2 linked regions of the Marinagarivorans cellulosilyticus genome follow. The protein of the gene in region 1 interacts with the protein of each later gene in a pairwise test. Links are inferred from orthologs where the notes say so. Each region holds a gene or a part of one and is shown on either strand. Other genes may lie near its edges.

Region 1 (16,151 bases):
TCTGAGACTTCAGCAACAATCGCTTGTTTGTCTTTAAGCCCTAATGCCACGGGATTTCTCCTGGTTAATGACGGGAATGACCCCATCGTTTTGTACCAGCTCAAATGTTGCCATTTGAACCCTATGTCGGCGACAACAGGTTCAGAATTCTGAACAGGGTCCACCATCTGCGTAGGCTTTGCTTTGCTCAATTAAGAGGTTAATGACACACAAGATTGTAGACTAAGATTTGCATCTTGCCTTAATTCTGCTACCACTAACTTCACCTACGGTCTTTGACGACCTAGCCTAAAGGCTAGACCCCAAAGTTTTTTGCGCCCGAGGGCGCTACGCTAAAGCGCTATAAAGAGTTACGCTTCGAGAGACGAGGCATCCAAGGTTAAACCTGGGCCCATTGTCGTGCTCAAAGAGATTTTCTTCACGTAAACGCCTTTCGCAGAAGCTGGCTTTAACTTTTTCAAGTCAACCAATAACGCTTCTAAGTTTTCTTTTAATGCGTTTGCATCGAAGCTCAATTTACCGATGCCACCGTGAATGATGCCGCCTTTGTCAGCACGGAAACGTACTTGACCTGCTTTAGCATTCTTAACAGCTGTTGCAACATCAGGTGTTACGGTACCGGTTTTAGGGTTTGGCATAAGACCACGAGGACCTAATACTTGACCTAATTGACCAACAACACGCATAGCCGCAGGGTCGGCGATAACAACATCAAAGTCCATCATGCCGCCTTTGATTTCTGCTGCTAACTCGTCCATACCAACAAATTCAGCGCCAGCTTCTTTAGCTGCGTCTGCGTTAGCACCGGAAGTAAACACTGCAACACGCACTTCTTTACCAGTACCGTGCGGCAAAGTTGTCGCGCCACGAACAGATTGGTCAGATTTACGTGGGTCAATACCCAAGTTAATTGCCGCTTCTACGGTTTCAGGAAATTTAACTGCAGACAATTCTTTTAACAAAGCAACAGCTTCGTCGATACCGTACTGCTTAGTTGAATCAATTTTTTCGTTGATAGCGCGTTGGCGCTTAGATAACTTAGCCATTATTAAACCCCTTCAACATCCAAACCCATGGCACGAGCAGAGCCCGCGATAGTACGAACCGCTGCGTCCATATCGGCAGCAGTCAAGTCCGGCGCTTTAGTTGTAGCAATTTCTTCCAACTGCGCACGCGTTACAGTACCCACTTTCTTAGTATTAGGGTTGCTGCTGCCGCTGGTGATGCCAGCTGCTTTCTTCAACAAGAAAGATGCTGGTGGAGTTTTCATCGCAAAAGTGAAGCTCTTATCACTGTACACAGTGATAACAACAGGTACTGGAGCGCCAGCTTCAATATCTTGGGTCTGTGCGTTAAACGCTTTACAGAATTCCATGATATTTACACCGTGCTGACCCAAAGCAGGACCAACTGGTGGACTTGGGTTTGCCTTACCTGCGCCAACTTGCAGTTTAATATAGGCACTAATCTTCTTTGCCATTTTCAACTTCCTCTAGTTATGGGTTAAACGCCTCAATTAAGTAAAACTTAACGTCATTGGCTCCCCGTTTGTGGGCTTTTATTACGCAAAAAAAACGCAATGCCCAGAGACACAAAAACCCCCACTACCCAAAAGGTAGTGAGAGTCATAAAAATTCAGCTTTTAAATCAGCTTTTCTCGACCTGCCCAAACTCCAATTCAACAGGAGTCGAGCGACCAAAAATAAGCACCGCAACGCGTAAGCGGCTTTTTTCGTAATTCACTTCTTCAACAACACCGTTAAAGTCATTGAACGGACCATCAGTTACGCGGACCATTTCACCCGGCTCAAACAGCGTTTTGGGCTTAGGCTTATCAACAGAGTCATCAACGCGCTGAAGAATTAAATTCGCTTCTTTTTCCGTAATAGGCGCAGGCTTATCTGCCTTGCCGCCAATAAACCCCATAACGCGCGGAGTCTCTTTAACCAAGTGCCAAGCTTCGTCGTTTAGCTCCATTTGAACTAAAACGTAGCCGGGGAAAAACTTACGCTCAGACTTACGTTTTTGGCCATCCCGCATTTCAACCACTTCTTCAGTGGGAACAAGGACATCACCAAAATGCTCCTGCATACCTTCAAGCTCAATACGCTCTTTCAGTGCAGTTGCAACTTTCTTTTCGTAACCTGAATAGGCGTGTACCACATACCAACGCTTTGCCATGGGGAGAAATGTCCGTAGTTAACCAATAATAAAAGAGGCGATTTTTCCGAATAGAGCATCAAGCCCCCACAGGAGAATAGCCATCACGAACACAACCACTAAAACCATTAACGTCGTTTGGTTAGTTTCTGGCTTAGTTGGCCAAACCACCTTGCGCATTTCGATTTGGGCTGACTTCAACAGTTCCCAAAATGCAGCACCCTTGGCTGTTTGCAAAGCGACGAACGCGGCGGCCAAACCCAAAACAACCATTGCCAGCACACGATACAAAATCGCGAACTGATCGGCGTAATAAGAATTACCCACCGTGCCAGCAGCAATAATAGCGATAACAACCAACCATTTAAGGCCGTCTAGCTTATATTGTGGAGACTCTGCATTTGTACTCATGGTTTCTCTCTTCCTACGAAAGTGCGTAATACACAGAAAGGTTGAAACTTGCATTTCAACCTTTCGCGCCGCACGCATTCGTGCAAATAGTGGCAGGCCAGGAGGGACTCGAACCCCCAACTTTCGGTTTTGGAGACCGACGCTCTACCAATTGAACTACTGGCCTGTATCACTCATCACTAGAGCGTATTCTGTGATGAGGGTGTGAATTCAGTGCTCGATATCATAAGCCTGAATATCACAAAGGCCAGCGAGCCTTTAACTCTGCTGACCTTTATAAGAAAAAGTGGAGCTCATAAGCGGATTTGAACCGCTGACCTCACCCTTACCAAGGGTGTGCTCTACCAACTGAGCTATATGAGCCTTTGTTCACACTAAGTAGTATGGAGCGGGCAGCGGGAATCGAACCCGCATATTCAGCTTGGAAGGCTGACGTTCTACCACTGAACTATGCCCGCACAATTAGGGCCCACCGCGCGCTCAAAGCAATTTGTAACCTAGGCGCTACACTGGCCATCTGGCCGCAAGCTAAGCTAGCTTAATGGTGCAGGGGGGTGGATTCGAACCACCGAAGCTTGCGCGTCAGATTTACAGTCTGATCCCTTTGGCCACTCGGGAACCCCTGCACTTATACTTACCAAGCAATAATTGCTTAACAGCAAGCTTAAGCACCTTACTGACATTAGCCAGTAACGGCCTGCGAAAATGGAGCTGGCGAGAGGAGTCGAACCCCCGACCGGCTGATTACAAGTCAGCTGCTCTACCAACTGAGCTACGCCAGCATTCCTACCCAAAACATCAAATGCTTTGGCCTTCGCAACACATTAAGAGCTGCCTCTCAATGTGGAGGCGGGATTCTAGTGAATGTTGTTATGAGAAGCAACAGGCAATTCACATTTTTTTTCTATTATTGTCACGTCAGATTTATTTTTGAGCATTCTGGGCAAAATGCCTTCACCAACGGCATCCAACTGTTCTTTGCTCGCCGTTATCCAGCGCTGATTGACGCTGCGCGTATACGTATCCATTGTCGCCTCCCAACCGGCAGACCTAACTTCTGCTTCTCGGTTTTCCGCAAGCTCTAGCCGGCTAAACAATCCTAACGATATGCCATTTTTGCGCTCACCCTTATGAATGAGGTAGCTATCAATGCCTTTACTTTGCAGGGCGGCTAACTGGGCTTTCGCCTCCTCTTTCGAGCCTAACGGCGGCAAATAAACCCAATAACGCAGATCGCCCGTCGCTCGCGTCACGCGCTCCGATGCCACTATATTTAAACCCTTAAGGCGCCGCAGTAGTACATCGCGATCAGCATCATCAGCTAATGGGCCCGCCCAATAGCAAACATCACCACTATGCGTTACCTCATCAAAGGCCAGCCCAGAGGGGCTTGAAATCTCCCTCGAGGAGTCCAGCTCTTCTAATAAAGTAATTGAAGGGGAGTTATCGACAACGGGCTTAGGCAAGCTCGGTACTGCTGAAGGTTTTTTCTGCGGGCTGGGCAAAGCCTCTGCAGAGGGTGGCGCAAAGTAACGCCACGAAAAAAAAATCGCATTCATTAATACGAGGGATAAAAAGACCCACCTCACGCCAACACCTAACCTTATTGCCCCTCTTAAAAGCACTCTATCGCTATATCAGGGTAATGCAATCGCCAACCCGTCTAGAACGGGATTACTCACAAGAGACACTCTAAATTTGTGCTCTTGCGCACACATGGTTAGCATAGCCTGAGCATCCCCACCGGCTAAGATAATCCGCGCCCCAAGGCAGCGTGATGCGACATGATTTATAAAGCCCCGCAACAAAACCGCAACGCCCCCATCAACACAAGTTTCTGTCGATTGGCCAAGTGCAATATCAAGTAATTCCCCCGGCACCCGCGGGGTAAGCAATACATTTGCCACATCGCCATACAGCGATGCCAGCATACGCTCGCGCCCTGGCGCAATAAAGCCTCCTAAATGCTGTCCATCTTGGGCCACCCAATCAGCCGTCAGAGCACTACCCGCGCTCACCGCCACGAACTCATCACCCACCGATTTAAAAGCAGCCAGCATTGCTAACCAACGATCCACCCCCAAGCGGCTCACATCCTCGTAACACACCGCTAAACCGGCATAGTTACGCTGCACGCGAGCCAGCTCGATATCTATCCCCCAACGCTCACGCACCGCAGCGGCAAAACACTGCAGTACATCGGCGCCAGCCACACACGCCACTCGCACCCGCGTAATAGCTGCGCCACTATATTGCCACGCTTGGGGTAATGAGCGGGTTGACTGCACATAAATTCGACTGTCACCTTGGCAGCGCCACTTCGCATTAGTATTGCCAATATCGACATCAACAATCACGCACTCACCTTCACAGAAACCTCGCCACCATTTAAAACCTGCTCTCCCTCGTCGGTTTGCACGATAAGACCGCCGCCCTCGGTTAAGCCCACAACAGTACCTTGAACCAATTGCGCGCCAGTGGTGAATACCAGCTTGCCCGCCAAGGCATTACGCAACAACCACGCCTCACGATAAGCGCCGAAGCCTTTGTCTTGATAACTCGCCAGCATCAGCAATAACTGTTCGATAAGCGCTGCAGCCAGCGGATTGCGCCCGGCTCGATACCCCAAACCGGCAAGGTCAACCCAAGCCTGATCAATATCAGCCCCACCCCCAACCGGCATTGCCACATTCAAACCAACACCGATTACCGCATGGCAATCACCATTTACGTCGCCACCAATCTCAACCAACACACCACCAAGCTTTTTACCATCCACCCAGAGATCGTTAGGCCATTTAAGCTCAACATCCGGCACACCAAGCGCCGCCAAGGCATCAGCAAGCACAACGCCTACCGCAAGGCTCAACCCCTCAAGACAGGCAATACCCTGAGTAAAATGCCACCGAACGGATAAATAAATATTGGCAGCCAGCGGGCTCACCCAAACACGCCCTCGCCGCCCTCGTCCGGCGGTTTGCTGCTCGGCTAATACTGCCGCACCACAAGGATAACCTGGGCCGGCAATAGTCGTATTTGTCGAAGCTGTTTGCGGTAGCACATCCAGCCGAGAAAGAATCACTCGCCCGGCCTCTGACATATATTGTTGAATCAAATCCGCGCAGAGCAAATCAAGCCCTGCAGGTATGCGGTAGCCCTGCCCCTTAACCGACTCCACCGCCAAGCCCGCCGCCTCTAGCTGTTGAATCATTTTCCAAATGGCTGCGCGACTCACCCCCAAGTGCTGCCCTAAAAGCTCACCCGAATGGCTTTGCCCGTCGGCCAACAACGTTAACAACCCCCAGGGTAGGCCAGCCATTATTCCGCACCACTAAGGTAGGCGCGTCGCAGCCTATCGCCCAAACGCGTTAACACTTCATAGCCAATCGTGCCGGCAGCCGCGCCTTGGGCATCGGCAGATATGTAGTCGCCTAGAATTTCAATTTGACCGTTCTCGACATCGCCCTCAACCTCCGTTATATCAAAGGTTAATGTGTCCATAGAAACGCGCCCGACCAAGGGGACTCTTACGCCATTCAAACGCCCAACCATTTTAGGGAATGCCGCCCGAAAAATGCCATCAGCATAACCACCAGCAACAACGGCTAACCGGCGAGGGCCACTTACACAGGCCTCGGCACCATAGCCCACATAGTTTTCGCCACTGACATTACGCGTTTGCAATATTGGTAGCGCAAGCCGTACCGTGCTGCGCATGGGGTTTTTTGCTTCGGGGGTAGGGTTCAAGCCGTACAAAGCAGCGCCTGGGCGCGCCACATCGAAGCAGTAGCGCTCACCTAAAAATATGCCCGAGGAATTCGCCAGCGATGCTTTAATTTGCGCATTAACCTTGCGCACCCGCGCTAACGCTTGCTCAAAGCTAGCCAACTGCTGAGCATTCAAGGGGTGATGGGGCTCGTCAGCACAAGCTAGATGACTAAGCAGCAACCCCACCTGCTGCCCCCAAAACGCAGGGAATGCCTCCAATAATGCCGGTAACGAACCAACATCCACCCCCAAGCGATTCATGCCGGTATTCAGCTTTACGGCACAAGGCTCGCCCGCATGTTCTTTGGTGAAGCTTGCCCACCTGCGCACCATAGCTTCAGAGATAAGCACGGGCCGAAGGCGAAAATCCAAGCACTCCTGCTCGCTGCCGGCTTCAACCCCCTGCAGCACATAAATGCACACGCGCGAGTAGCTTTGTAAACAGCTGCGTAAGAACGCCCCCTCGCTGACATTCGCCACAAAAAAAGTACGGCAGCCAGCAGCAGCTAGGCAGCCGGCCACCTCCGCCATACCCAAACCGTAAGCATTGGCCTTAACCACAGCACCGCACTCGCGGTTTGCGCCCAACCGATGCTGTAGTTGCCGCCAATTATCCGCGATCGCACCAAGATTAATAGTTACTGATAGCCGTGAGCTCACACCGCCTCCTATATCGTTAGGCGCGTATTATGGCACAGGGCATGACTTAGATAAGCGGCAAATACCTGTTAACGCAAACACCAAAAAGCAATAGCGTGCGCAGGTAAATAATGGCTTAGGGGCGCAACAGGGAATGACGACAAAGCAGGCACTCGACCCTCTTCCAAGCGTGCTTTTTTACCGTTGATGCGCACTTTTTTACTGGTGAGCTTTTTCGCGGTAACTGTGTACTGAGCCACCACCTGCCCAAACGAGAACTCTCCCGTCATATCGACTTTGCAGGCTTTGCCCGACAAATTAATTAGCAGTAAGGTGCGTCCATTGCCCCGCTTTGCGCTATGGCAATAACTGCGCAGCTGCGCATGCGGGCTAGCCACATCAAACACATCCACCCCCATTAGCTGCTGCCACAGCCAAGTCAACCAGTAATCTGGCCTGGGCTTAAGTCCTGTGCGGCTGAGCAAGCCATAATCTCCACCTACAAGGCTTTGCCGAATCATCACCTCTTGCCCATGGCGCGCGCCCAAACCTAACTGATCTGCCCACCAAAAGCACGAGGCAAAACGGTCTGATAGCCTAGGCTCCCCACCACACTGAGCGGAGCCTGTTTCCCCTGTCCACAACTGCGCATTTGGGAAAAAGGCGTCCCGCATTTTTTTAAGCTGCAAGCAGTATTGCTTATATTCGTTTAACGCTTTGGGGCGCAACATACTGCTTTGGGTGGCGCGCCGCGTACGCACTGGCGATCGCCGGCTTTGGAAGGGGTAATAATGCCAATCCACAATATCCAACTTCATACCGCTGGCTTGGCACAATTGCAAAAACTTGTGCGAAATATTCGAAAAGGGCTTGATGGTCTCCCCTAAACGGGGCCAAAAGGCGCTGCCAGGGCCGATAATTTTGGCATCGGGAAGTAGGTGCTTTACCTCTGTGCTAAAAGTCAGATAATCATCAGCCAATTTACTAGCGCGCGGCTGAGACGATAGCCCATGAAAAGCCCAGTAGGCATTGAGCTCATTGCCCAATTCACACACATGAATGTGGTAGCCCTTGCGGTTGCTGTAGACCAATAAATCCAACACCTCGTTTGGGCACCAGCCGCCATGCTCCTTGCGCTTAAACAAACCGTACTTAAAGGTAAACGACAATTTAAGGTCGTGTCGCGCGATAAAATCGTGCAGACGATCCCATATTTGATGGGTTAACACCAGCGCACCGGGCTCATCCTGAGGCGCACGAAAGTAGTGGATTTTATCGGCCTCTGAACCACCTATTCTTAAGTATGCCGGCCCTAGCGCTCGCGTTAGGTTGTCTAGCTTTGTTCCGACCAGCTGAAAAGGTAAAACCTTTTGCCCACCCAAACCACCGATAACTTTATGGCTACCCTCCCACCATTGGCCACCAGCCAGCACTGAAATATCAATAGAAAAAGAAACATAGCGTTCATCCACTCGCGCCACAGGCAACATACTGCAAAGCGCAACCGGTGCGGGCTTTACCACCGTCGACTGACGCCAAAACGCATTAACCTGTAAGCGAGCAAGGGGGGCGAGCAAAAGCTTTAAAGTTGAGCCAGCGCCACTGAGCTTACGCCAAAGGGTAAAAAGAGGAGCCTGATAACGAGCAAGAGAAAAAGCCATAACGTGAAAAAGCACCAAAGCTTAGAACCTCGAGACCGTAACCGATAACTATGACACTTTAATCACAAGGTATAATTAATCACGAGGTACCGTTTACACACAAGGTACGGTTTAATCACAAGGTACACTTTAACCACAAGGCACAATGCAATTGAAAATCACTGGGTTTGATGAGCACCCGACATGTAGTAGCGAACCTTTTGTAGCACAAAGTCTTCATCAATGGGCTTAGGGATAAAATCATCCATACCAACCTCATCGCATTGCTGACGATCTTGAACCGCGATGCCCGCCGTCACAGCCACTATCGGCACATGACTACGCAAGCGCCCGCGAATTATCCGCGTTGCCTCCAAGCCATCCATTACCGGCATTTGTATATCCATTAACACTAGCTGGTAAACATCGGGGCTGGACTCCATTGTGTCTACAGCCTCTTGGCCGTTGTTCGCCACATCCACGCGGTAACCAGCATCCTCAAGTATGCACAAAGCAATTTCCTGATTAAGGCGATTGTCCTCTACCAATAAAATACGCTCGCCAGCTTTGCCGTTGACCGACTGCGATGCATTGGATTTTCCAGCAAGACCTTCCACCACATCCAACCATTCGTGCATAAGTACAGGCGCTTGCACACAAGTAACGTTTACCAACTGCTCGCGGACTGACGCTATATGCACAACGTCTTTTGAAGCCACCACTGCAACAGGTAACTTTTCGCTGCCAGCTTCTGCTAACCAATGCGCCAGCTGGCCAGATTCAGCCAAATCACAGCTAGCATCTATAACCAAGCCGGCTATTGGGGTTTGCCCCAACTGCAGAGATAGCGGAACTCGGTTATCAATACGGTGAATCGCCACACCCAAAAAGCGCAATGCGTTTTCGGTAATTAGCGCATCGCCCTGCAGCGACACCAGCCCTATAGCAGCTTCTACATTCGAAGCCCTGGCCGCTGGAGCATCTGATAACACAACCGGCAGACTCAAAGTAAATACACTTCCTTGACCTAAAACGCTTTCTACATCAATGGTGCCGCCCATTGTTTTCACCAAGCGATAGGCCAAATGCAAGCCCAAGCCCGCACCTCCATAAGCGCGGGTGTTCGATACATTTTGCTGGGTGAAGGGTTCAAAAATATCACCAATGAATTGCTGATCAATCCCCACGCCCGTATCGGCTACAGTAATCGTTAGCGAACCAACATCTTGCTCGCCTAGCGTAAAATCCATCTGTACGTGTATTTCACCCTTTTGCGTAAATTTAAGTGCGTTGCTCAATAAATTAACAACCACCTTTTGCACATGATGCTCCGCCATTAGCAACTTTGGGGGCACCGTAGGGGCAATGCTGTAACCAAACTTAATGGGCTTTTGTTGCAGCTGGCTGGCCGCCTGTTCGACAACATCGTCAAGTAGTTGATGGCTCAGAACATCTTGCTCGGGCAGCTCAACAATGCCGTCTTCTAAGCGGGAAAGCTCAAGCACATCGTTAAGCATTGTCATAAGTTGCTGGCCAGCATCGAGCATGCTTTGCACTTGTAAGCGCTGGCTTTGATTCAGCTCCGATTTTAATAGCATCTGACAAAAGGCCAGCATGGCATTCATTGGCGTCTTAACTTCGTGACTCATATTGGCAACAAAAGCACTTTTTACTCGGTTGGCCTTTTGCGCACGATGCCGGGCGTCACGCTCCTGCCTTGCCAGTAGCTGGTACTGCTCTTGTAACTTTTTACTTTTTTCAAGCTCGGCCTCTAAGGAACGCTGGGCCTGCGCACCCACAATTTCGGCGGCTATACGGCCAGAAAACACCGAGAAAAGCGTTTGTACGGGCTCTGGGTGTGCGATGGGCTTTTTAAATAGCGCAACAATTAACCCAAAAACACCGCCATCAGGGGCAAATAGCGGGGCACCTATGTAGCCCTGCACCCCTAGCTCGGCCAACATATTGTCCTCGGGGAAGGCATCGCAAACCCCCGACGTATGAATACATAAATTTTGCTCTACCACGCCTTGACAGGGCGTACCCAATAAAGCGTATTGAATGTTATCGATAATGCGCGTCCCCTCGCACAAACAAAGGGAATCGGCGCGTGTAAAGCTTGCGTCCACCAACCCCACAAAGGTGTAATCAGCCTGAATCGTTTCTGCCAGCAACGGCGTTATGCGCTCAATAAAAGAGTTACCGCGAAGCGTTTCTACTTGCTCCAATATGCGCACAAGAGTCGACGAAAAATGCTGCTTATCGCTATCGATCACACTGGCTCCACTTATTGCTTCGTGCGTAGGTGTATGATTTGCCATAAAAAAGAAACCTCTTCATTCTTTTAGCTTAGCCCAGCCTCCCTTCCCGCTAAGACTATCTGACTCTTAATTCAACAATTACGCATGCCGTTAGTTATAACGCTCCCCTCCTGATTACAGTTGGGCGTATACTGAACTTTTTTTCAGTTTTAGCGGAGATTTTTCGTGCCAGAAACCAGCCCGCAAGATATTCAGTGGTTCCGTCATTCAGCACCTTACATTCATGCGCACAGAGGCAAGACTTTTGTATTGATGTTGCCAGGCGACTGCATTAGCCAACCCAACCTTGGCAACGTCATTGCTGATATCGCCCTGCTTGATAGCCTCGGTATAAAGTTAGTGATCGTGCATGGTGCGCGTTCGCAAATCGATAGCAAACTATCGGAGCATGACGAGACCTCGTTAATGCATCACGGCCTTCGCGTGACCCGCAAAGAAGATATGCCAAAAGTGCTCGAAACTATTGGTGCTACACGCCTGCAACTAGAGGCCAGTTTCTCGCATGGGCTGCCAGACTCCCCCATGTACGGAGCCAAAATCAAAGTGCGCGGCGGCAACTTTGTCACCGCCAAGCCGCTGGGCGTTATTGACGGGGTGGATCTTCAGCACACAGGTAAAGTCCGAAGCGTCGATACCCAAGGCATTCAAAGGATTCTTGCCGACGGTGGCATTGTGTTGCTTTCGCCGCTGGGCTATTCCGCCACAGGGGAAATCTTTAACCTTAATTTCGCCGATGTTGCTGTTCACACCGCCCTAGAACTAAAAGCCGACAAGCTTATTGCCCTAAACGACGACGGCCCTATTCGTGATGAAAACGACCAAATCTATAGAGAACTTACGCTGCTAAAAAGTGAAAAGTTCTTATTACGCCAAAAAGCGGCAAGCAATTCAAACAACACTTATTTTTCGTTGAAGGCCTGCCACAAAGCTTGCGATGGTGGTATTTCAAGAGCACACGTCATCTCCTCAAACGAAGACGGCGCCTTACTCAAAGAGCTATTTACCCGCGACGGCTCCGGCACAATGGTCTACCGCGACAGCTACGAAACCATTCGCCGCGCACGCATTGATGATGTGATGGGCATACTCAATTTGATTGCACCGCTAGAGCACGAGGGCATTTTGGTTAAGCGCTCGCGCGAACTTCTAGAGCGCGAAATCCATTGCTTTACCGTCATGGAGAAAGACGGCGTGGTCATTGCGTGTGCCGCGTTATACCCCTTTAGCGACCAAGAGTCTGGCGAGCTTGCCTGCATGGCTGTGCACCCAGACTATCGCCGCGATGGCAAAGCCGCCAAGCTACTCACCCATATCGAGCGCCAAGCCCTAAAGCTTGAGATTAAAAAACTGTTTGTACTCACCACACAAACAGCGCATTGGTTTATCGAGCAGGGGTTTGTTGAAACACTCACCAGCAGCTTGCCTGTCGAGCGCGCAGCACTTTACAACTACCAGCGCAAATCCAAAGTGTTCGTCAAGAGTTTGTCCAGTAAAAGCTAACAATGCCGGCGCCGCTATTGCGCCGCAACCACCACTGATACCTGCGATTTAAACGCTTGGCGCGTAAATGCGCGCGCCAGCGGCAATCATGCTAAATGCGTCTAGACTGAAGCTATAAGGATTAATTTATTCAGTCACGCGGCGGGCGTGCCCCTAAGGCACGCGTGTTGTAATACGTAAGGCGCGCACATGAAAGCACATACACTCGACCTTGGACAAATATCCCCAGACGACGTCAAACAGATTGATATCGTTAAAATCTTCTCCAACAAGAAGTGCTTAGTGGCCGATGACTTTCCTGAAATTCGCGGCTCACTAAAGCGCTCGTTACGCAGTTATGGCGCCGAGCATGTCGATACCGCCGCCGACGGCACCGAAGCGGTGAAACTTTGCTCTACCAACAAATACGATATTGTTATTTGCGATTACAACCTAGGCACCGGCAAAGATGGCCAGCAAGTCTTAGAGGAAGTTCGATTTTTGCGCGTGCTTTTAATGACAAGCCTGTTCGTACTTTTAACCGGCGAGCAATCGCGCGAAATGGTACTAGGCGCCCTCGAATGCCAGCCCGATGACTACATCACCAAGCCTTATACCGAGCAATCTTTAAAATCGCGTCTTAACCGCGCCATTATTCGCCACGAAGCACTCATCTCCATCAAGCAGGCCATTGCCGACGGCAACTACCGCAAAGCGCTCGAAGGCTGCAACGAAATGATTGCCAGCGGCAGCCGCTACGCTAAAGACTGCATTAAAATGAAAGGCCAGCTGCTTTTTTTACTGCGCGAACTTAAAGAAGCAAAGTCCCTTTACGAAAGTATTTTAGGCAAACGTCCCATGGTTTGGGCCAAGCTTGGTCTAGGCAAAACCCTCGTTGAGCTTGGCGACCTCGAAACCGCCGAAGACTTAATGGAAGAAGTGTTGCAAGAAGACGAGCGCTACATTGAAGCCCACGACATGCTGGCTGAAATAAACGTCAAACGCAACGATATGCTCGGCGCCCAAAAAGCGATGGAGCGCGCCACACATATTTCGCCCAAGTCAGTCACCCGTCACCGAGAACTTGCCGAACTTGCCGACATTAATCACGATGATGACGTTTCGCTAAAAGCCCATCAAAGCGCAATTAAGTGGGGCAATAATTCCTGCCATGAATCAGCCCAAGACTATTTTAATTTTGTCCGCAAAGTTGCCGACACCACAAAAGGCGATAAAAGCACAGAATCCAAGCAATTAATAAAACAAGCCAATACCTTTTTAGATCGTGCGCGCAAACGCTATGGCAACTCGCCAGAAGTTGAAGCGCAAGCATTAATGGTGGAATCACAACTTGCCGTTAGCATGGGCAACAAAGACAAAGCCAAAACCATGGCCGATAAAGCCACAAAACTTTATAACAATGTGCGCGCGCCATCGGTAAATTCCAGTTTAGAATTTGCACGAACCCTGTACGCTATGGATGAAGAAGAGCAAGCTCGTGCCATTTTAACCTCTGTTGCTGCAAGTAACCCTAAAGATAAAAAACTACTGCGGATTATCGATGGCATCACCGGCGAACCCATTAGTGATGAAGGTAAAGGGCAAGCGGCAAAACTCACAAAATCGGGCATTAATGCCTACGACGAAAAAGATTTTGAAGCCGCCATTGAAGTGTTCAACCAAGCATTGGCAAGCTACCCCAAGCACATTGGTCTAAACCTTAACCTTGTACAAGCCATTACGGCATTTGATGAAGAAAACGGCGCGACCCACCAACACGAAAAAGTATGCCGCCGCTGTTTACGCGCTATTGGCGACTTAAAGTCTGACCACAAACAATTTAAACGTTACGCATATATCCAAAAACAGCTCAGTAAGCTTTACCCTAACTTACTAGCCAGCATTTAATTTATCGGGTAAATTTAATCACACTTAATATGGCGTGTTCGCAATCACTCAAATAGCCTTCGCCAAATAAATTAAAGTGATTAAGCTGGTGATAAATATTATATAACACCTGTCGTTGCACAACTTGTTCAGGCAGGCTCAAGGCTTGCGACGCGGCTATTGCATCTTTTGTTGATGCCCCCGCAAGTAAGCTGCGCGCATGGTTATACGAGTTATAAAAGTCGGCACCAAAGCCACCAAAAAGCCGCGTGAACGCGATATCGGTTTCTGGGTCACCATAATAACTAGCGGGGTCAAAAATAACAGGTTCCCCCGAAGCCAAATAAGCCTTATTACCACCCCATAAATCTCCGTGTAATAATGCTGGTGCTGGGTTGTGATGATCAAGCAATGCATCGCTGGCAGCAATAAAATCATCCACATATTTTGACAGCACATGCCCATGGCTACTTTGAAGCGCCATCGCTAATTGCGGCAGCAAGCGTTGCTCTCGCCAAAAAGTAGCCCAGCTTTCGCACCAAGTATTGTGCTGTACATTGTGACCAATAAAATTATCAGCCGCCCAACCAAAGCGATCACTACTATGCTGATGCATTTGCGCTAACTGTCGGCCAAGTGCGGTTTCATCGCCGCTAGTACTCAGCTCTAGCCACTCCAATACCAGGTAACAATAGCCTTCGCACTCTCCTGTACCGAGTACTTCCGGTACTTTTATGGCGCAGGCCTGCTGCAGTGCCGCAAGCGCATAATGCTCTTGCTCTAAGAGGTTGGCATAGCGCGCGTGGTTACACTTAATAAAAAAGTGGCTATTGTCAGCCAATACAATTTGATAACAATGGTGAATATCACCGCCGCCAACCGGCGCCGCATGCACTATTTTTACTGGCCGAGTAAATACTTGCTGCAACAACTGTGTAAAAAACGGCATATCGTGATTAACTTGGGCCACGCTCTCACTCCTCTAGCAATTGCTTATGCTGTTCTCCCTTATCCTTGATCAGCCCTTCTACGGCTTTTGCTTTTTCCAGTGCCTTTAGCTGGTGCGCAGGAATTACCCCTGTTGGCTCTGGTTGCTTAGCACACCCTATAAAAGCGACGACAAACAATAAACTGGCACATTTATAAACCATCACAACTCCTTAAACATTGGCTATTAAAAGAGGGTCATTTCAGCAAAGGCAAGTCACGCAACCTTACCTATACTACAGTTAACACTTTAGGGCATTTTACTACAGCCCTATTCAATTACTTACAAGACACTCAATCACTGAGCCAACATGTTTAGCACATTATTTCGCGAGTTGCGCTATTCCGTATTCACACTTTTGCACTTTTTTCACCGTGTAAAAGTGAAGCTAATGCTCAAGTTTTTGGGTTATGCCGGTAGCGTCTTTACCTTTGGCGTTGTGGGTATCAGCATCTTCGAGCTGCACACTAACCCAGCATTCCAACATATTGGCGATGTGATTTATTACGTAATTAGCACGATGTCGACGGTAGGATTTGGCGATAAAACCAGCATTACCACCGGCGGCAGAATCATCACCGTCATGATGATTCTCATGTCACTCGGGTTAATCGCCCTATTTTCAGCCTTAATGGCCGCGCTATTCATTGAAACCAAGCTTAGAGAGGAGATGGGGATGAATCCAATCAAGACAAAAAATCATATTCTGCTGATTGGCTGGAATATGAAAGGCCGGAAAATCATCGAACGCCTCCATAACGACCCGCACCACAAAGGAACAGAAGTCGTCATTATCGCCGACCTCGATAACAAGCCGATTCAAGACGATGCGGTCTTTTTTGTCCGCTATAAAAACTT
Region 2 (16,127 bases), 3.0 Mb from region 1 along the record:
GGGCAACCCCCGTAAACTACTGACTAGCGCATTTAACGCTGGGGCATCAGCCTGTATTTTCTTGCGGCCGTTATTCTGAGCCCATAACGCCGCTTCCTCACGAATTAAATTAAGAATTTCTTCTTCGTTAGGTACCGCTAAAGGTATTTTTACCGCCAAACGAGCCAATTCAGCCGGTAAATTCAATTCGTGGCTGAGTAAAATAATTTTGTGGGCAGGGATTTTATTAAACAAAATATCTTTGATTAGACGAATATTTTTAGGATCATCTAAAAACGCATGGCTATCGCACAAAACATAAATGCCCTGTGTTGTTTGACGCTTAATTTCGCTAAGGGCATCGCTCAGTTCAAACGACTTATTTTCGCTCTCACTCATTAAACTAAGGCCCGCCCTTTGAATGCCGTCAGTCACTGTCCATTTGAATAAAGGTGCCGGATCTGACTTCAAAAACGATATCAGTAATTCGATAGCCCGGGGCTCATCAAAAGTCTCGACAACCAATAAAGAGGCCGTCCCGTGCAAAAGTAACTGTAAATCTTGACTATCCATCGGTTAAACTCCGATACAGCAATAGGTGGAAATCGTGAATTATGCAAAAAAATCATCAAGCCCAAGCATCACTGCGCAATTTATCCTGCCTCGATAACGCCGTGAGCCAATGCGATACCGTATTAAAAACGCTGCTTGGTCAAAAAACAAACAGCCAGCGCCCAAATCCGGCACAGAAAATACCAGAGCCGACCCTAAATGCCGCAGAGAAAATACATAGCGCAGGCTTAATGCGCGTCAATCATACTGGCGAAGTTTGCGCTCAAGCGCTGTACCAAGGGCAAGCACTCACAGCAAAGCTACCCAGCGTAAAAGAAGACATGAAAATGGCAGCTATCGAAGAGGAAGACCATCTCGCCTGGTGCCAAGAGCGCCTCAACGAGCTTGGCGCCACTACTAGCCGGTTCAATGCGCTTTGGTACAGTTTATCTTTTAGCTTGGGCGCAGGGGCCGGCTTAGTCAGCGATAAACTCAGCCTAGGGTTTGTTGCAGCCACAGAGCAACAAGTTTGCAAACACCTAGACAATCACCTTAAAGCGTTACCCCGCAGCGATGATAAATCCAGAGCAATTATTACTCAAATGCGACAAGACGAAGCCGAACATGCGGAAATGGCACTAACGGCAGGAGGCGTTAAATTCCCAGCACCGGTTAAAGCCGCAATGAGTCAAGTCGCCAAAGTAATGACAAGCCTGTCTTATCGCTGTTAAGGCTCAAACTCCACAACTTCAAAGTCATGACTCAAGGCAACACCAGCAGCTTCTAGCATAATGGATGCAGAGCAATACTTCGTCGCAGACAAGTTCACCGCACGCTCAACTTGCGAGGGCTTAAGCGCTTGGCCAGTAACAACAAAGTGCAAATGAATTTTAGTAAACGGCGAAGGCGTACCCTCTGCTCGCTCAGCGCTGAGCTCTACACGACAATCAGTGACCTTTTGACGCGATTTTTTCAAGATAGAAACAATGTCGAAGGAGGCGCAGCCGCCCAAGCCCATCAAGATCATTTCCATTGGCCGCACGGCCAAATTTCGCCCGCCGTGATCAGGGGGGCCGTCCATCAATACTGTGTGCCCACTGCCGGACTCCGCGAGAAACATCGCGCCATCAACCCATTTAACCGTAGCTTGCATAGAAATAACTCCAAACGCTTAATATTCAACCGCCCCAAGGCGAAAGGCGTGCAAGACTACCACAGAGCCTTTTAAATTTGCGTAAAAAACTGTGTGGTCTATAACAAAATGGACACCCCTGCGATAGCCAACCTATACTCTAATAAGCATAATACTGCGCGCAGCAATTCACCCATTGCAAACAGGGTCTATAATTTCAATTGAGCTGCAATTCGGTTTACGCAAAGGTGTTTTACGAGTAGGGTTACTTACCCGGTTAGATTTTCTCTTTTAATACGTTGTAATATAGGAGAACGGTGCTTACTCACCTTGTTTAGCTGCTAATGAGCTTTGTCTTGTAAAACATTCACAGACACCGATTACTTAATGAGGAAAGTCGTTTTGGTTGCCATCCCACATACGCCACATATAAATAACCTCGAGGGGTTTCTTGCGCACTGCCATCGTCGTCGTTACCCAGCGAAAAGTACTTTAATTTACGCTGGCGACAATAGTGATTCGCTGTATTACATTATTAAAGGTTCGGTTACTGTCCTTATTGAAGACGACGAAGGCCGCGAAATGATTGTTGCCTACCTCAATGATGGCGACTTTTTTGGTGAAATGGGGTTGTTCGACGACAAAGACCCCCGCAGCGCTTGGGTTCGCGCTAAGACCGAATGCGAAATAGCCGAAATTAGCTATGCAAAATTTATGGAGCTAAGCCAAACCAGCCCCGAGTATTTCTTTTCGCTAAGTGCTCAAATGGCCCACCGCTTGCGCGCCACCACACGAAAAGTGGGCGACCTCGCCTTTTTGGATGTGACCGGTCGGGTAGCCCGCACACTGCTGGATCTTTGCAAAGAACCCGACGCGATGACTCACCCTGACGGCATGCAAATTAAAATCACTCGCCAAGAAATAGGCCGTATTGTTGGCTGCTCTCGCGAAATGGTTGGCCGAGTACTAAAAACCTTGGAGCTTCAGGGTTTAGTCTCGGTAAAAGGGAAAACGATGGTCGTCTACGGTACCCGTTAGAACTAAATCATCAGTCATAAAAAAAGCCCCCTCGGCATACACCTAGGGGGCTTTTTTATTGCCTCATTGTTAAACCACCGCCTCGCGAAACAGCTCAGCAAGCTTTTCACCAGGGTCTGGCGCGCGCATAAATGACTCCCCCACAAGAAAGCCATAAATATCTTTGGCCCGCATAGCCGCAACATCAGCAGCAGTAAAGATGCCACTTTCAGTAATAACATGCCGCCCTTTTGGCACCATATCCAACAACTCGAATGTTGTATCGAGTGACACGTCAAATGTGTGCAGGTTCCGGTTATTAATGCCGACCAAGGGATTATCCAGCATCAATGCCTGCTCCATCTCTGCCGCATTATGCACTTCTATCAGCACATCCAGCCCTAACGCTATAGCCTGTTGATGCAGATCGTTAAGCTGTTGCTGCTCTAGCGCGGCCACAATTAAAAGCACACAATCCGCGCCCAAGGCGCGAGATTGGGTAATCTGGTAACTATCGACCATGAAGTCTTTACGTATTACTGGCAACGCAACCGCGTCACGGGCCTGCTGCATAAATGCATTACTGCCCTGAAAGAAGTCTTTGTCCGTCAACACTGACAAACAAGCGGCGCCGCCTTTGGCATAGCTTAGTGCCAAGGCTTCGGGGTTAAAATCTTCGCGGATAACGCCCTTGCTCGGCGAAGCTTTTTTAATCTCTGCAATAACGGCATTTTGTTTATTTTCAATACGCTGAATTAATGCATTGGCGAAGCCCCGCGCGGGCGGCTGAGCATCGGCAACGGCCAATAACGCAGCCTCGGATCGAGCCAACTTAGCCTCAGATACCTCTTCATGTTTACGCGCAATAATTTTTTTTAGTATTGTTGGTGTATCAGTCACTAACTTAGGCCTCTTCGAAACACGCGGTCATTTCGACCAATTCTTTTAATTTTTCGCCCGCCAACCCCGTTGCCAAAGTATCTTGCGCTAGCGCTACACCTTCTGAGTAAGAATCAGCAACACCCGCCACATACAAAGCCGCACCGGCATTAATCGCCACCATATCACTCGCTTTTTGAATGCGCTCACCGCCGGCATTACCGAGCACGCCGCGCACAAGCTCTAACGACTCTTGCGCATCTTTAACGGTTAAACCATCAAGGTTTTGGGGTTCAATGCCAGATGCCCCTGGGTAAATTTCATATTCACTCACAACACCTTCTTTTAGCTCAGCTACATGCGTGTTCACCGCTAAAGAAATCTCGTCCAAACCATCGTCAGCGCTAACAACCATCACATGCTCGCTACCTAGGGCCTGCAGTACCTCAGCCAAGGGCCGGCAGAGTGTTTTATCAAATACACCAAGCACTTGGCGCTTGGCGCCAGCGGGGTTAGTTAAAGGACCTAACACGTTAAAAATAGTGCGCAAACCTAGCTCTTTACGCGGGCCAATAGCGTGCTTCATTGCGCTGTGATGCGCTGGGGCAAACATAAAGCCAACACCAATACTCTCGACACACTTTGATACCTGCTCGGCATCGATATTTAAATTAACGCCCGCCGCCTCGAGTAAATCAGCACTGCCCGTGGAGCTCGTAATTGAACGATTGCCGTGCTTCGCAACATAACCGCCAGCTGCGGCCACGACAAAGGCTGCAGCGGTAGACACATTAAATAGCCCTGCACCATCGCCCCCAGTTCCGCAGGTATCTACAATAATTGGGACATTAACATTAACAGGGGCGGCTAATCGGCGCATAACCTGCGCCGCACCGGTAATCTCTTCAACGGTTTCGCCCTTCATCGTTAGCGCAACTAAGAAGCCGCCGATTTGTGCTTGGGTCGCCTCACCCGTCATGATCTGTGTCATCACTGCGCTCATGGCTTCGCGACTTAAAGACTGCCCTGCCATTAACTGGGCTATTGCTACTTTGATATCCATCATGGTCTAAACCAAATTGTGAAAAGTTAAAAAGTTTTTAAGGAGCGCGTGACCGTGCTCACTCAATACGGATTCTGGGTGAAACTGGACCCCGTAAACAGGGAGTTCTCGATGCGATAAGGCCATAATATCTGGCGCTGAGCAAGCATCAACCCAAGCGTCAACCCTTAAAGACTCTGGCAAAGTCACCGACTCAACAACCAACGAATGATAGCGAGTAACAAGGAAACTCGAGGGTAAGCCTTTAAATAACGCGCCCCCTTCGTGGCGAATTAACGAGGTTTTACCGTGCATTACCTTATCAGCGCGAACAACCTTAGCACCAAAAGCCTGAGCAATTGCCTGATGCCCCAAACAAACCCCCAACACGGGAACTTGCAAAGAAAAGTGCTCAATTGCCTTAAGCGTAATGCCTGCATCGTTCGGCGTACAAGGCCCTGGCGAAATCACAAGGCCCGCAGGCTTTAGCGCTTCAAGTTCAGTTAACGATGCAGCGTCATTCTTAACAACTAGCGGCGACGCCCCTAGCTCCTCAAGATAGCGAACAACGTTATAAGTAAACGAGTCGTAATTATCAATAACCAGCAAACGCTTGCGCATGCTACCTGCTCTTAAAAAAGCGGTATTGTACGCCAGCTTAGACGCCGCCGAAACTCAAGCGGCTAAAGCCTGAAGGTGCTGCGTCCCAGGGTGGCGCTCAATCTGCCGGTAAGCGCTTTTTAGCGCAGGCTTTAAATACTTCTTTACATGCTTAGCCACAAAGCGCCGATCTATGTTTTGCAGATAACAAAATAGCGCCAATGCATAGACGCACTCGCTCTCAGATAAGCTCGCCAGCCGATTTGCCCGAGGGTTATAGCATTTAGCACAACTCCCCCTAAAGCTATAAGCTGAGTTTGCCACCATGACCCCGAAGCCCATAAAAACAGCCAAAACTTCAGCCGCCTGTAAAAAATACTCTTGCCCACCAGGTGGCGTAAGCTGGCTTTGCCAAAGCATATGCTGCGCAACACCATGCCCCATTGTCGCTACCAGGTCTTGAGGTTTTGCCACTTGGTCTGGCGTATAAGTCATTAGCAACTCTAATGGCCCGCTCGCTGGCACCAGCGTTTGAACATCGTCATCGCCACGCACCGCGGGGTTCAAACCCAGCAACGGGGGTTGCATCGCTACAAATTGCGAAGGCGGCACCAAGCGCCAGGGCCACCCTTGCAGGCCACCATAACCCACCACTTGGCCAAAAACATATTGCGCCATACCGTCGATACTTTCGACTTTCTTGGGGAAAAAATCGTTGGTCGGCAGAACTAAAGGCGTAGACTCCCTAAAACGCTTTACATCAAAATTCTGCATCGCCCAACTAAAACACTCGGCGAGCCAATCGGCTGTTTCATCCGAAACGGCTGCGCGCGATAACCATTGCCACATATTCTTATCCAAAACACGCCAGCGAAATCGCTAGCGGCACATTTTAGGCGTACAGCAAATACGCCTACGCATTCAATTAAAAGGTATAGCTCACACCAACAGATACCATAGAAACATCTTCAAACTCACCGACGTTAAAATATTCGTACTCAAGGCGAGCATCTATATCAAGCAAACCCACCATAACGCCAATACCATAAGCTAAATCGTAACCGTCGTCTTCACCCTTAACGTTCTCGATAGAGGCTTCACTTTGCCACATAAAACCGCCAACCTTGCCGAACACGCTAGCCGGCCCAAGGCTCAAGTGCAGCAGGCCAAAACCACTGAAACCATCGACTTCAACGTAAGTACCGCTATTGCCATCGATTCGACCAAAGTCGATATAAGCAGCCTCGACGGCGGCTAACGAAAAACGGTAGCCACCAAATATTTTCATTCCTGTGTCGCTATCACTAAGGTCGACCTCTTTCGGGTCAAAGCTGATGCTCCCGCTTGGCTCGTTATACTCAATAGACGACTGGCCAGCCCCAACACCAATATAAGCGCCCGCAGATGCCGAGGTTGAAGCCGCAAAAATGACCACCCCTGCAAAATATTTAACTATCCCCATGGGATCTCCTGATTAATAGGTTCAACAACCACGCCATGAAAACGTGCATTTATACATGAAGCAAACTAGTGTTTAAGGGTATACCACTACCTACAGCAGGTGCCTTATGTCGAACATCAACGACCGCCGATTACTTCAGCGCACTAACCTCGCGCTTTATTTAAAAGTGCTAAACGCCGATAGCGAACAACTGCTTGGCAATATTATAGATATTAACGTGTGTGGCTTTTTACTACTAACAAAGCAAACATTGCAACCACAAACCGTTTTTAATGTAAAAATCGAGCTTCCTGAAGAATTTGCACCAGAAACCTTCGCACGCTGCACAGCCATTATTCGACGGGCCGATGCCAGCATCAACCCCAGCTTTTATGAAGCCGGCTTTGAAATTACCGACATTACACCCCAAGCGCGCGATCAAATAGAACAGCTGGAGCAAGCGCTGCTGCTTAAATTTGGCCCAGAATAAAAACATGGGGCGCAAGCGCTGCCCTCACTGCAGCCATTCGCGCTTTGGCAGGGTATGATAACGCTTTATTCCACTATGATTTACCCTAATGCGCGCAGCCAACACCACCGATATCCCCTTAAGCTTGTATGTCCACATCCCTTGGTGTGTTAAAAAGTGTCCATATTGCGATTTCAACTCACATGTATCGCAATCGCCCATTCCAGAGCAGCAATACACAGAGCACCTAACTGCAGACCTTACAGAAGAGGCCAAGTATGGCTCTGGCCGGCGACTATCGTCGATATTTTTTGGCGGCGGAACCCCCAGCCTTTTCAGCCCACAAGCTATCGGCAGAATTATTCATGCCGCGCAAGAATCCCTAGGCTTTACCGCTGACATTGAAATCACGCTTGAAGCCAACCCCGGCACCACTGAATACACTGATTTTGGCGCTTTACGTGATGCCGGCGTTAATCGGCTCTCGATTGGCATACAAACATTCAATACCCAGCACCTCAAAGCCCTTGGCCGTATACACTCAGAGGAAGAAGCCATAAACGCTTTCCGCAAAGCTCGCGATGCAGGCTTTAATAACATCAACATCGATTTAATGCACGGGCTTCCCAACCAAAGCCAAGCCCAGGCAATGCTGGATTTAACCACTGCGATAGAACTCCAACCCGAGCATATTTCTTGGTATCAACTCACCATCGAACCCAACACCATTTTTTATAACGCTCCTCCTGCGCTACCTAATGAAGACACACTTTCCGACATTCAAGACCAAGGGGAAGTTTTATTAGCCGAACATGGCTACCAACAGTACGAGGTTTCGGCTTACGCCAAAAACAATCAGCATGCCAAACACAACATGAATTATTGGCAATTTGGCGACTACCTCGGTATTGGCGCTGGCGCCCACGGTAAAGTAACCACTTCCGACGGCCACATAGAACGCTACCGAAAAACCCGCTTGCCTGCGGATTATCTCAATGCTGAAAAAGCCAAAACCGTAGGGCGCAGTGTAGTACCGGCACAAAGGCTGCCGCTTGAGTTCATGATGAACGCTCTACGCCTACCACAGGGTATCCAATCACAACTGTTTGAACAACGCACAGGCTTACCGCTAGCTACCGTAATGCCACAGCTTCAACAATTGCAAACAGAAGGCCTTATTGAAGCCGGGGAGCACATCCGCCCTACCACACTTGGTTTTCGCTTTTTAAATACGGTTTTAAGTCGCTTTAACGAAGAAGCCTAAGCCTCAAAGGACCACCAAACATAAGCACTGCTACACTCTAAACTAGAGTGCGCCGGCGTATACCGCGCTGGCAAATATTAACAGGCAGGGCTTCGGGATCGTGACGTTACTTCAAACGTACCAACACCAACCTCTCGCACGCAAGCTCGCCATATTGGTGCTGCTGTGCGGTATCAGCATAGCTGCACTATCCCTTACCATAAGAACGCTAGCAGACTACTCTGCGCTGCGAACCCAACTGTTCGAGCGAATGGATGCAACGATAGAGCAAGAAAGCCAAGCACTCATTGACGCCATTCACCACAACGAGCCACAAGCACTGCAACAAACGCTCGACAAACTGGCAGCAACACCACCGCTATCTCAACTGCAAATATCTTGGCAAACGCACTCAAGCAAACCAGTCTTCACCAGCCAAAAAACACCGGCTGCACGGGTGAGTAGCCGCCTTTATCGCTTCAACATACCCAACAAGGCCGCCACAATTGTAACGCTTAGCGCTCACTACAGTGCCGAACAGCTCTACAGCCGTTTATGGCACAACCTTAGCCGTAACTTGCTTCTTGAGATTTTCAGTATCATTGCCATCGCTGGCACATTGTTTTGGCTGGTAGGCCAACAAATTGTGCGGCCACTCGAAATCATCGCTCGGCATGCGCGCAATATGAATCTCGATAAAATTCAAAACCCCCTATTCGATATTCAACGACTGCGAACCCGAGATGAACTCAGCGAAGTTTGCCAAGCCCTCGAGCACCTCCGCCTTTCTGTCCTCAAAGAGTTAGAGCAACGGCAAGCCATAGAACTTGCATTGATGATGGAAAAAGAAGAAAAGTTAATTTCGCGTAAACAGCAATTAGATGCCGAAGCTGCCAATCGCGCCAAAAGCCAATTTATTGCCACCATGAGCCACGAGATCAGAACCCCCATGAATGGCATTATCGGTATGACAGAGCTTTTACGAAGCACGCCGTTGCTCAGCAGCCAAATCAATCAAGTGGATATCATTAACCGCTCAGGCGAATCCCTGCTCGCAATTATTAACGATATTTTAGATTATTCGAAAATCGAAGCCGGAAAAATGGTGTTAGAAGAACACCCTCTTGCATTAGATACGGTTATTGGCGATTGCCTAGCCCTATTCCACGCCTCGGGTAAATACTCGAACCTAAAGCTATACAGCTGCATTCACGACGACGTACCCAACCACTTTATCGGCGATGCAACTCGGCTACGGCAAATATTGGTTAACCTTATAGGCAATGCCTGCAAATTTACGCCTGAAGGCTCGGTTGCTATCGATGTCGAAATTAGCGCGCCGGCGCCTGAACACCCCATGCTTCGCTTTAGCGTGAGTGATACCGGTATTGGTATCAAGTCAGAAACAGCTTCAACATTATTTGAAGCCTTCAGCCAAGCCGACTCATCCACTACGCGGGAATATGGCGGCACAGGTCTTGGCTTAGCCATATCAAAACAACTCGCCCACCTAATGGGCGGCGATATCGGCGCAACGAGCCAAGAAGGCAACGGGTCGACATTTTGGTTTACCGTACAATTAGCAATAGACACAGCGCAGAACACGGCACACCAACAGCAAAATAAATTACCCGAAATTTTTGTAGCCTGTACCGATAGCGCGGTTATGCGCATAGCACAACAAGTGGCTCACAAAGTACATCCGTTAGATAAAAGCCTGCCCACCCAACGAGCACAGCACCTTGCGCACCCAATCTTATGGGATGGTTCAGAAGGACATCAAAATGACATTACCACTATTGTTACCAACCAAAACGTAAAACTATACATCCCCGCCAACCAAACCAGGGCTATAGAGCAATGGCAAAAAAAGGCCGATGTTTGCCCCATCAGCACACCGCTTTCGGTACAAAGCCTGCTAAATGCCATTCGCCAACCCCCATCAAAAAACGAAGCCTCCATGCACTCGCTGAAACCAGATATACAGCTTTCACACTTATCAGCACTGGTTGCCGAAGATAATATTGTGAATCAAATGGTGATAGAGGGCATGCTGAACAAACTGGGGATTAACTGCGTATTATGTGAAAATGGTCAAGTGGCTTTAAAGCGACTACTCACCGAAAAGCAGATATTCAACATCGTATTGATGGATTGCGAAATGCCGATTATGGATGGCTTTGAAGCCACCCGCCGTATACGTGAGTGGGAGGTGAACAATCAAGCTTCACCGCACATTATTATTGCTCTTACCGCCCACACCGAGGCAGAGCATCGCCAGCGGGTTTCAGATAGTGGCATGGATCTTTACTTAAGCAAGCCACTAACACTCGCAAGGCTACAAGAAACACTAAGCCAATTAACACCCAGGCGGCAAATCGCACAACTGTCACATAATGGCACCTATAATGCTAAGCCATAACTGCAAACACTAGCGTTGCCCATATCAGGCTCAAACGATATAAGTAAATGCGATAAAACGTGCAATTAACAGGTAAGCAAGATACCCCAATGACGAACTCCGACCTACCCACCGAAAAATCAACGCCCACACAAGAAGATACGCCCAACTTTGACCAACACGAATACTATATAAACCGAGAATTAAGCAACCTACAATTCAACCAACGCGTTTTAGCGCAAGCATTAGTTGAGACGCATCCGATACTTGAGCGGTTAAAATACTTGCTTATTTCGGCATCCAACATGGATGAGTTTTTTGAAATACGTGTTGCCGGTTTAATGCAGCGCATACTCTTTGAGCGAGAAGTCATCGGCCCTGATGGAATGCAAACGGCGGAGCTTCTTAATCGCATTAGTCAAACGGTGCACACCTTAGTTGACGAGCAATATCGCATCCTTAACGAGGTGATCATTCCGGCGCTGCATGACGAAGGCATCCGCTTTTTGCGCCGCAGCCAATGGACAAGCGAACAAGAGTGCTGGATAGAAGATTACGTTAACCGCGAAATTTTGCCGCTGGTCAGCCCCATAGGCCTCGACCCTGCGCACCCATTCCCGCGCTTAGTTAATAAAAGCTTGAACTTTATTGTCGACCTAGAAGGTAAAGATGCCTTTGGTCGCGAGCTAGGGCTGGCGATACTCCCAGCCCCACGCTCACTTCCACGCATGATCTCACTGCCAGATAACATCAGCGAAAGCGGACATGACTTTGTTTTCCTCTCATCCATGATTCACGCGCACGCAGACAAACTATTCCCCGGCATGAAAGTGAACGGCTGCTATCAATTCCGTATCACCCGCAATGCTGACTTAGACGTTGATGTGGAGGGCGTTGCAGACCTAGCCATCACCTTAAAGGGCGAACTTCATTCTCGCCGCTTTGGCACTGCCGTTAGACTTGAAGTGGCCGATAACTGCCCAACCGAGCTCACTGATATATTGCTCCGAGAAGTCGGTTTAACTGAAGAGCACTTATACCGCGTTAATGGTCCAGTTAACCTGAAACGCCTCATGCGCCTGCCCTCGATTATTGGTCGAGCAGACCTTCTCTTTCCTCCTTTTACTCCTAGCATCCCAAAAGGCCTCTCTCGTAAAGATAATATTTTTGACGCCATATCAAAACGCAGCTTCCTATTGCTGCACCCGTTTCAGTCGTTTTCCCCTGTTATTCAACTTTTGCGGCAAGCCGCAAAAGATCCAGCGGTGGCAGCGATCAAGCAAACGCTATATAGAACAGGCAATGAATCGGCCGTTGTGCATGCACTACTAGAAGCCGCGCGCAATGGTAAGGAAGTCACCGTTATTGTTGAACTTCGCGCTCGCTTTGACGAGGAAGAAAACTTAGAACTGGCCAGCCGACTGCAAGAAGCCGGCGCCGTTGTGGTTTACGGCGTGGTCGATTACAAGACCCATGCAAAAATGATCTTGATTGTCCGGCGTGAAAACGGCGAGCTAAAACGCTATTGCCACTTAGGTACCGGCAACTATCACAGCGGCAATGCTCGCCTTTATACCGATTACTCGTACCTAAGTGCAGAGCCGGAACTTTGCGAGGATGTGCACAAAGTCTTTCAGCAATTAACAGGCATGGGCAAAACCGAGCGCATGAATAAAATCATTTATGCGCCATTCACCCTAAAAAGACAATTGATCAAGATGATCGACAATGAAGCCAAAGCTGTGCAAGAAGGCAAACCTGCGCACATTATACTTAAGTGCAATGGCCTAACTGAGCCAAAGGTGATTCAAGCGCTGTACAAAGCCTCCCGCGCAGGCGTGACCATAGACCTAATTATTCGAGGCATGTGCTCGTTGCGCACAGGTATTGCTGGGGTCAGTGAGAACATTCGCGTCTTTTCTGTAATCGGGCGATTCCTAGAGCATACTCGCGTGTATTACTTTGCGAACGCCAAAAGTCGAGTTTACTGTGCCAGCGCCGATTTAATGGAGCGCAACCTTAACCGCCGTGTTGAAACTTGCTTCCCCATCGAAGACGACAGCATGGTCGAGCGGGTGCTTAACGAACTAAAGCTTTACATTAATGACGGAGAACAACGGTGGCAGCTTCAGCCAGACGGGAACTATTTGCTTGAACAGCAACCTAACACCCCGTCAGCACAATCAGAGCTACTAAAACAGCTTTCTGGACTTGGAAAATTGTAATTAGCCCTTATTTAAACGACGTGACCCTATTCGATCTTGCTCGGGCGTTTGCACGAGCACCGATTTAAACGTAGAATTTGCCGTCATTTCGTATTACATTCCGTACAAATAATACGTACTGTTCGGCCCGATTAACCCTGAAAAGAACTTACTGCCAAAATTAAGGTTGTCAGCCACTATACGACTCCTTATGATTGCGCGGGTTTGTACACATATTCTCGGAGATAAAACTATGAGCGATGCAATCGTTACCCTAAGCGATGCCAACTTTGAAGAAGAAGTTAAACAAGCAGAAGGTCCTGTACTGGTTGACTTCTGGGCACCTTGGTGCGGCCCCTGTAAAATGATCGCTCCAGTACTTGAAGAGCTTGCAGGCGAGTACGCAGGCCAAATTAAAATTGGAAAAATGGATGTAGACGCGAATAAAGAAACCTCCGCCAAGCTAGGTATTCGCGGCATTCCAACACTAACCATCTTTAAAAACGGCAATGCCGAGAGCACCAAAGTTGGTGCCCTTTCTAAGGCGCAACTAAAAGCCTTTATTGATGCTGCAATCTAAATTATTGTTGAGGCCTGCATAAGCGGGCCTTTTCTTTTTTGCACACTACGCAAATTACCGCTATACTGAAGTTCATTGAGATTAAGCCATCTCGCTATGTCTGCCAATCCTAGGCGTCTCGCATACCACCTCTGAAGACAATCCTTTTTGATTATTCATCAGTAGCTGCGTGATAGATCTCACACGAAACTTCAATTTCTCAAATAAAAATACCCACTTCTTATTAACCCTACGTTTGTGCTGCCCCAAAACAGAGTCTATGTTTAAGGCATCAACGAACCCTACGATAAAAACCACATATCATGCCGCAATCTTGCAATACACCACCTAGCGATCAAACTGAAAAAAAAGCCACTACCTCTGAGACTCAAGCTCAAGCTCCAGCGAAACCGCAGAGACAGCGCCACCAAGGTCGCCCCAAACAAGCCCCACAAAAGAAAGGCGAGCCAGGCGTTCAAATGAGCCTGACCGACCTAAAGAAAAAATCCATTGAAGAATTAATCGAGATGGCCGCCGCTTTAGGCATGGAAAGTTTGGCGCGCTCACGCAAGCAGGATGTCATCTTTAACTTACTAAAGCGCCACGCTAAAAGCGGCGAAGACATTTACGGCGACGGGGTGCTTGAGATACTGCAAGACGGCTTTGGTTTTTTACGATCTGCAGGATCCTCTTACTTGGCAGGCCCGGACGACATTTATGTCTCACCCAGCCAAATTCGACGCTTCAACTTGCGTACCGGCGATACCATTTCGGGCAAAATACGCCCCCCAAAAGATGGCGAACGCTACTTTGCACTATTAAAAGTTAACGAAATCAATTTCGACAAACCCGAAAACTCTCGCAACAAAATTCTTTTCGAAAACTTAACGCCACTTTTCCCGCAAGACCGAATGGTCCTAGAAGTTGGCAACGGCTCAACTGAAGATTTAACTGGCCGCATTATCGATTTAGTATCGCCAATTGGGAAGGGTCAGCGCGGCCTAATTGTCGCCCCCCCTAAAGCGGGCAAAACAATCATGATGCAAAACATAGCGCAGGCAATTACCCGCAACAATCCAGAGTGTCATCTTATTGTGCTGCTCATTGATGAGCGTCCCGAAGAAGTTACCGAGATGCAGCGCTCTGTGCGCGGCGAAGTGGTAGCCTCAACCTTTGACGAGCCGCCAGCACGACACGTACAAGTTGCAGATATGGTTATCGAGCGCGCAAAGCGCCTTGTTGAACATAAAAAAGATGTCGTAATCCTTCTGGACTCCGTCACACGACTAGCACGTGCGTATAACACCGTTATTCCATCATCAGGCAAAGTACTAACCGGCGGTGTCGATGCTCACGCCCTCGAAAAGCCCAAGCGCTTTTTTGGCGCCGCGCGAAACATCGAAGAAGGTGGCAGCCTTTCAATTGTTGCAACCGCACTGATCGATACCGGCTCAAAAATGGATGAAGTGATCTACGAAGAATTTAAAGGCACCGGCAACATGGAGCTGCACTTAGATCGAAAAATGGCAGAACGACGCATCTACCCAGCCATTAATATTCGACGCTCCGGAACACGCCGCGAAGATCTTCTAATGAGCGAAGGCGAATTATCAAGAATGTGGATTCTCAGAAAAATCCTCAATGACATGGAAGATATTGCAGCAACAGAATTCCTTGCCGACAAATTAAAAGCGCACAAAACTAACGACGAATTCTTCCTATCCATGAAGAGTAAATAATTATTTTTGTACGCAATTGGCCGCACCAGCGGCAATTTTAACCAAACACCAAGGGCCTAATAGGCCCTTTTCTGTTTTTAACCACAAAGAGATTTCCATGACCTGCAATGATCTACGTGACTTCATAGCATTGCTTGAAGAAAAAAATCTGCTCAAGCGAATTACACACACGGTTGACCCGCACTTAGAAATGACAGAAATTTGCGATAGAACCTTAAGAGCCGGAGGTCCCGCACTCCTCTTTGAAAACCCAACAGGCCACACCATTCCTGTTCTTGCAAACTTATTTGGCACCCCAGAACGCGTTGCTTTAGGCATGGGACAAACAGATGTTAAAGCACTTAAAGAAGTTGGCGAATTATTAGCTTTTTTAAAAGAGCCAGAACCACCCAAAGGCCTTAAGGATGCGTGGCAAAAATTACCGCTATTCAAGCAAGCCTTAAACATGGGACCCAAGCTGATTAGCCAGCCCAGCTGTCAGGAAGTTACTCTTTCTAATGAAGACGTGGATTTGCACGACCTCCCCATTCAAACATGCTGGCCTGGGGATGCAGGGCCATTAGTTACTTGGCCACTAGTCATAACGCGAGGCCCCGATAAAGAACGACAAAACCTCGGCATTTACAGAATGCAACTTATCGCTAAAAACAAACTGATTATGCGCTGGCTCAGCCACCGCGGCGGCGCACTCGATTTTAGAGAGTGGCAACAAAAGCACCCAGGAGAACACTTCCCTGTCAGCATTGCGCTGGGAGCCGACCCCGCGACTATTTTAGGCGCCGTTACGCCAGTGCCAGACACACTTAGCGAATACGCTTTTGCAGGGCTTCTTCGCGGCAGTAAAACACGAGTAGCCAAAAGTATAAGTAA

The links.
Region 2: the proteins of nusG (region 1) and rho interact in binary tests that used the Escherichia coli proteins (3 or more experiments, as listed by UniProt). The link is inferred for Marinagarivorans cellulosilyticus from one-to-one orthologs.

The regions. Positions count from the first base shown.
Region 1 is NZ_AP023086.1:434,040-450,190, reverse strand. Bases 415-3,318 are described here. They hold nusG (transcription termination/antitermination protein NusG), read right to left. Parts: upstream 2,182-3,318; coding sequence 1,648-2,181; downstream 415-1,647. Other genes in these bases: secE (preprotein translocase subunit SecE), read right to left, coding at 2,200-2,571; rplK (50S ribosomal protein L11), read right to left, coding at 1,049-1,480; rplA (50S ribosomal protein L1), read right to left, coding at 415-1,046. Outside these bases: rplJ (50S ribosomal protein L10), read right to left, coding at 1-50; more of rplA, read right to left, coding at 351-414; MARGE09_RS01635 (SPOR domain-containing protein), read right to left, coding at 3,429-4,160; MARGE09_RS01630 (type III pantothenate kinase), read right to left, coding at 4,209-4,928; MARGE09_RS01625 (biotin--[acetyl-CoA-carboxylase] ligase), read right to left, coding at 4,925-5,890; alr (alanine racemase), read right to left, coding at 5,890-6,999; MARGE09_RS01615 (glycosyl hydrolase family 79 N-terminal domain-containing protein), read right to left, coding at 7,068-8,639; MARGE09_RS01610 (ATP-binding protein), read right to left, coding at 8,798-10,939; argA (amino-acid N-acetyltransferase), read left to right, coding at 11,105-12,439; MARGE09_RS01600 (tetratricopeptide repeat-containing response regulator), read left to right, coding at 12,629-14,326; MARGE09_RS01595 (fructosamine kinase family protein), read right to left, coding at 14,328-15,275; MARGE09_RS01590 (hypothetical protein), read right to left, coding at 15,280-15,456; MARGE09_RS01585 (ion channel), read left to right, coding at 15,604-16,151. UniProt on the Escherichia coli protein: Part of the processive rRNA transcription and antitermination complex (rrnTAC). The complex forms an RNA-chaperone ring around the RNA exit tunnel of RNA polymerase (RNAP).
Region 2 is NZ_AP023086.1:3,460,446-3,476,572, reverse strand. Bases 13,248-16,127 are described here. They hold rho (transcription termination factor Rho), read left to right. Parts: upstream 13,248-13,997; coding sequence 13,998-15,257; downstream 15,258-16,127. Other genes in these bases: ubiD (4-hydroxy-3-polyprenylbenzoate decarboxylase), read left to right, coding at 15,355-16,127; trxA (thioredoxin TrxA), read left to right, coding at 13,248-13,539. Outside these bases: MARGE09_RS13995 (AAA family ATPase), read right to left, coding at 1-552; coq7 (2-polyprenyl-3-methyl-6-methoxy-1,4-benzoquinone monooxygenase), read left to right, coding at 594-1,262; MARGE09_RS13985 (OsmC family protein), read right to left, coding at 1,259-1,684; cAMP-activated global transcriptional regulator CRP, read left to right, coding at 2,066-2,701; indole-3-glycerol phosphate synthase TrpC, read right to left, coding at 2,771-3,580; trpD (anthranilate phosphoribosyltransferase), read right to left, coding at 3,585-4,622; MARGE09_RS13965 (anthranilate synthase component II), read right to left, coding at 4,629-5,222; MARGE09_RS13960 (hypothetical protein), read right to left, coding at 5,277-6,050; MARGE09_RS13955 (outer membrane beta-barrel protein), read right to left, coding at 6,127-6,663; MARGE09_RS13950 (PilZ domain-containing protein), read left to right, coding at 6,770-7,132; radical SAM family heme chaperone HemW, read left to right, coding at 7,221-8,375; MARGE09_RS13940 (ATP-binding protein), read left to right, coding at 8,476-10,776; ppk1 (polyphosphate kinase 1), read left to right, coding at 10,866-12,980; more of trxA, read left to right, coding at 13,213-13,247. UniProt on the Escherichia coli protein: Facilitates transcription termination by a mechanism that involves Rho binding to the nascent RNA, activation of Rho's RNA-dependent ATPase activity, and release of the mRNA from the DNA template.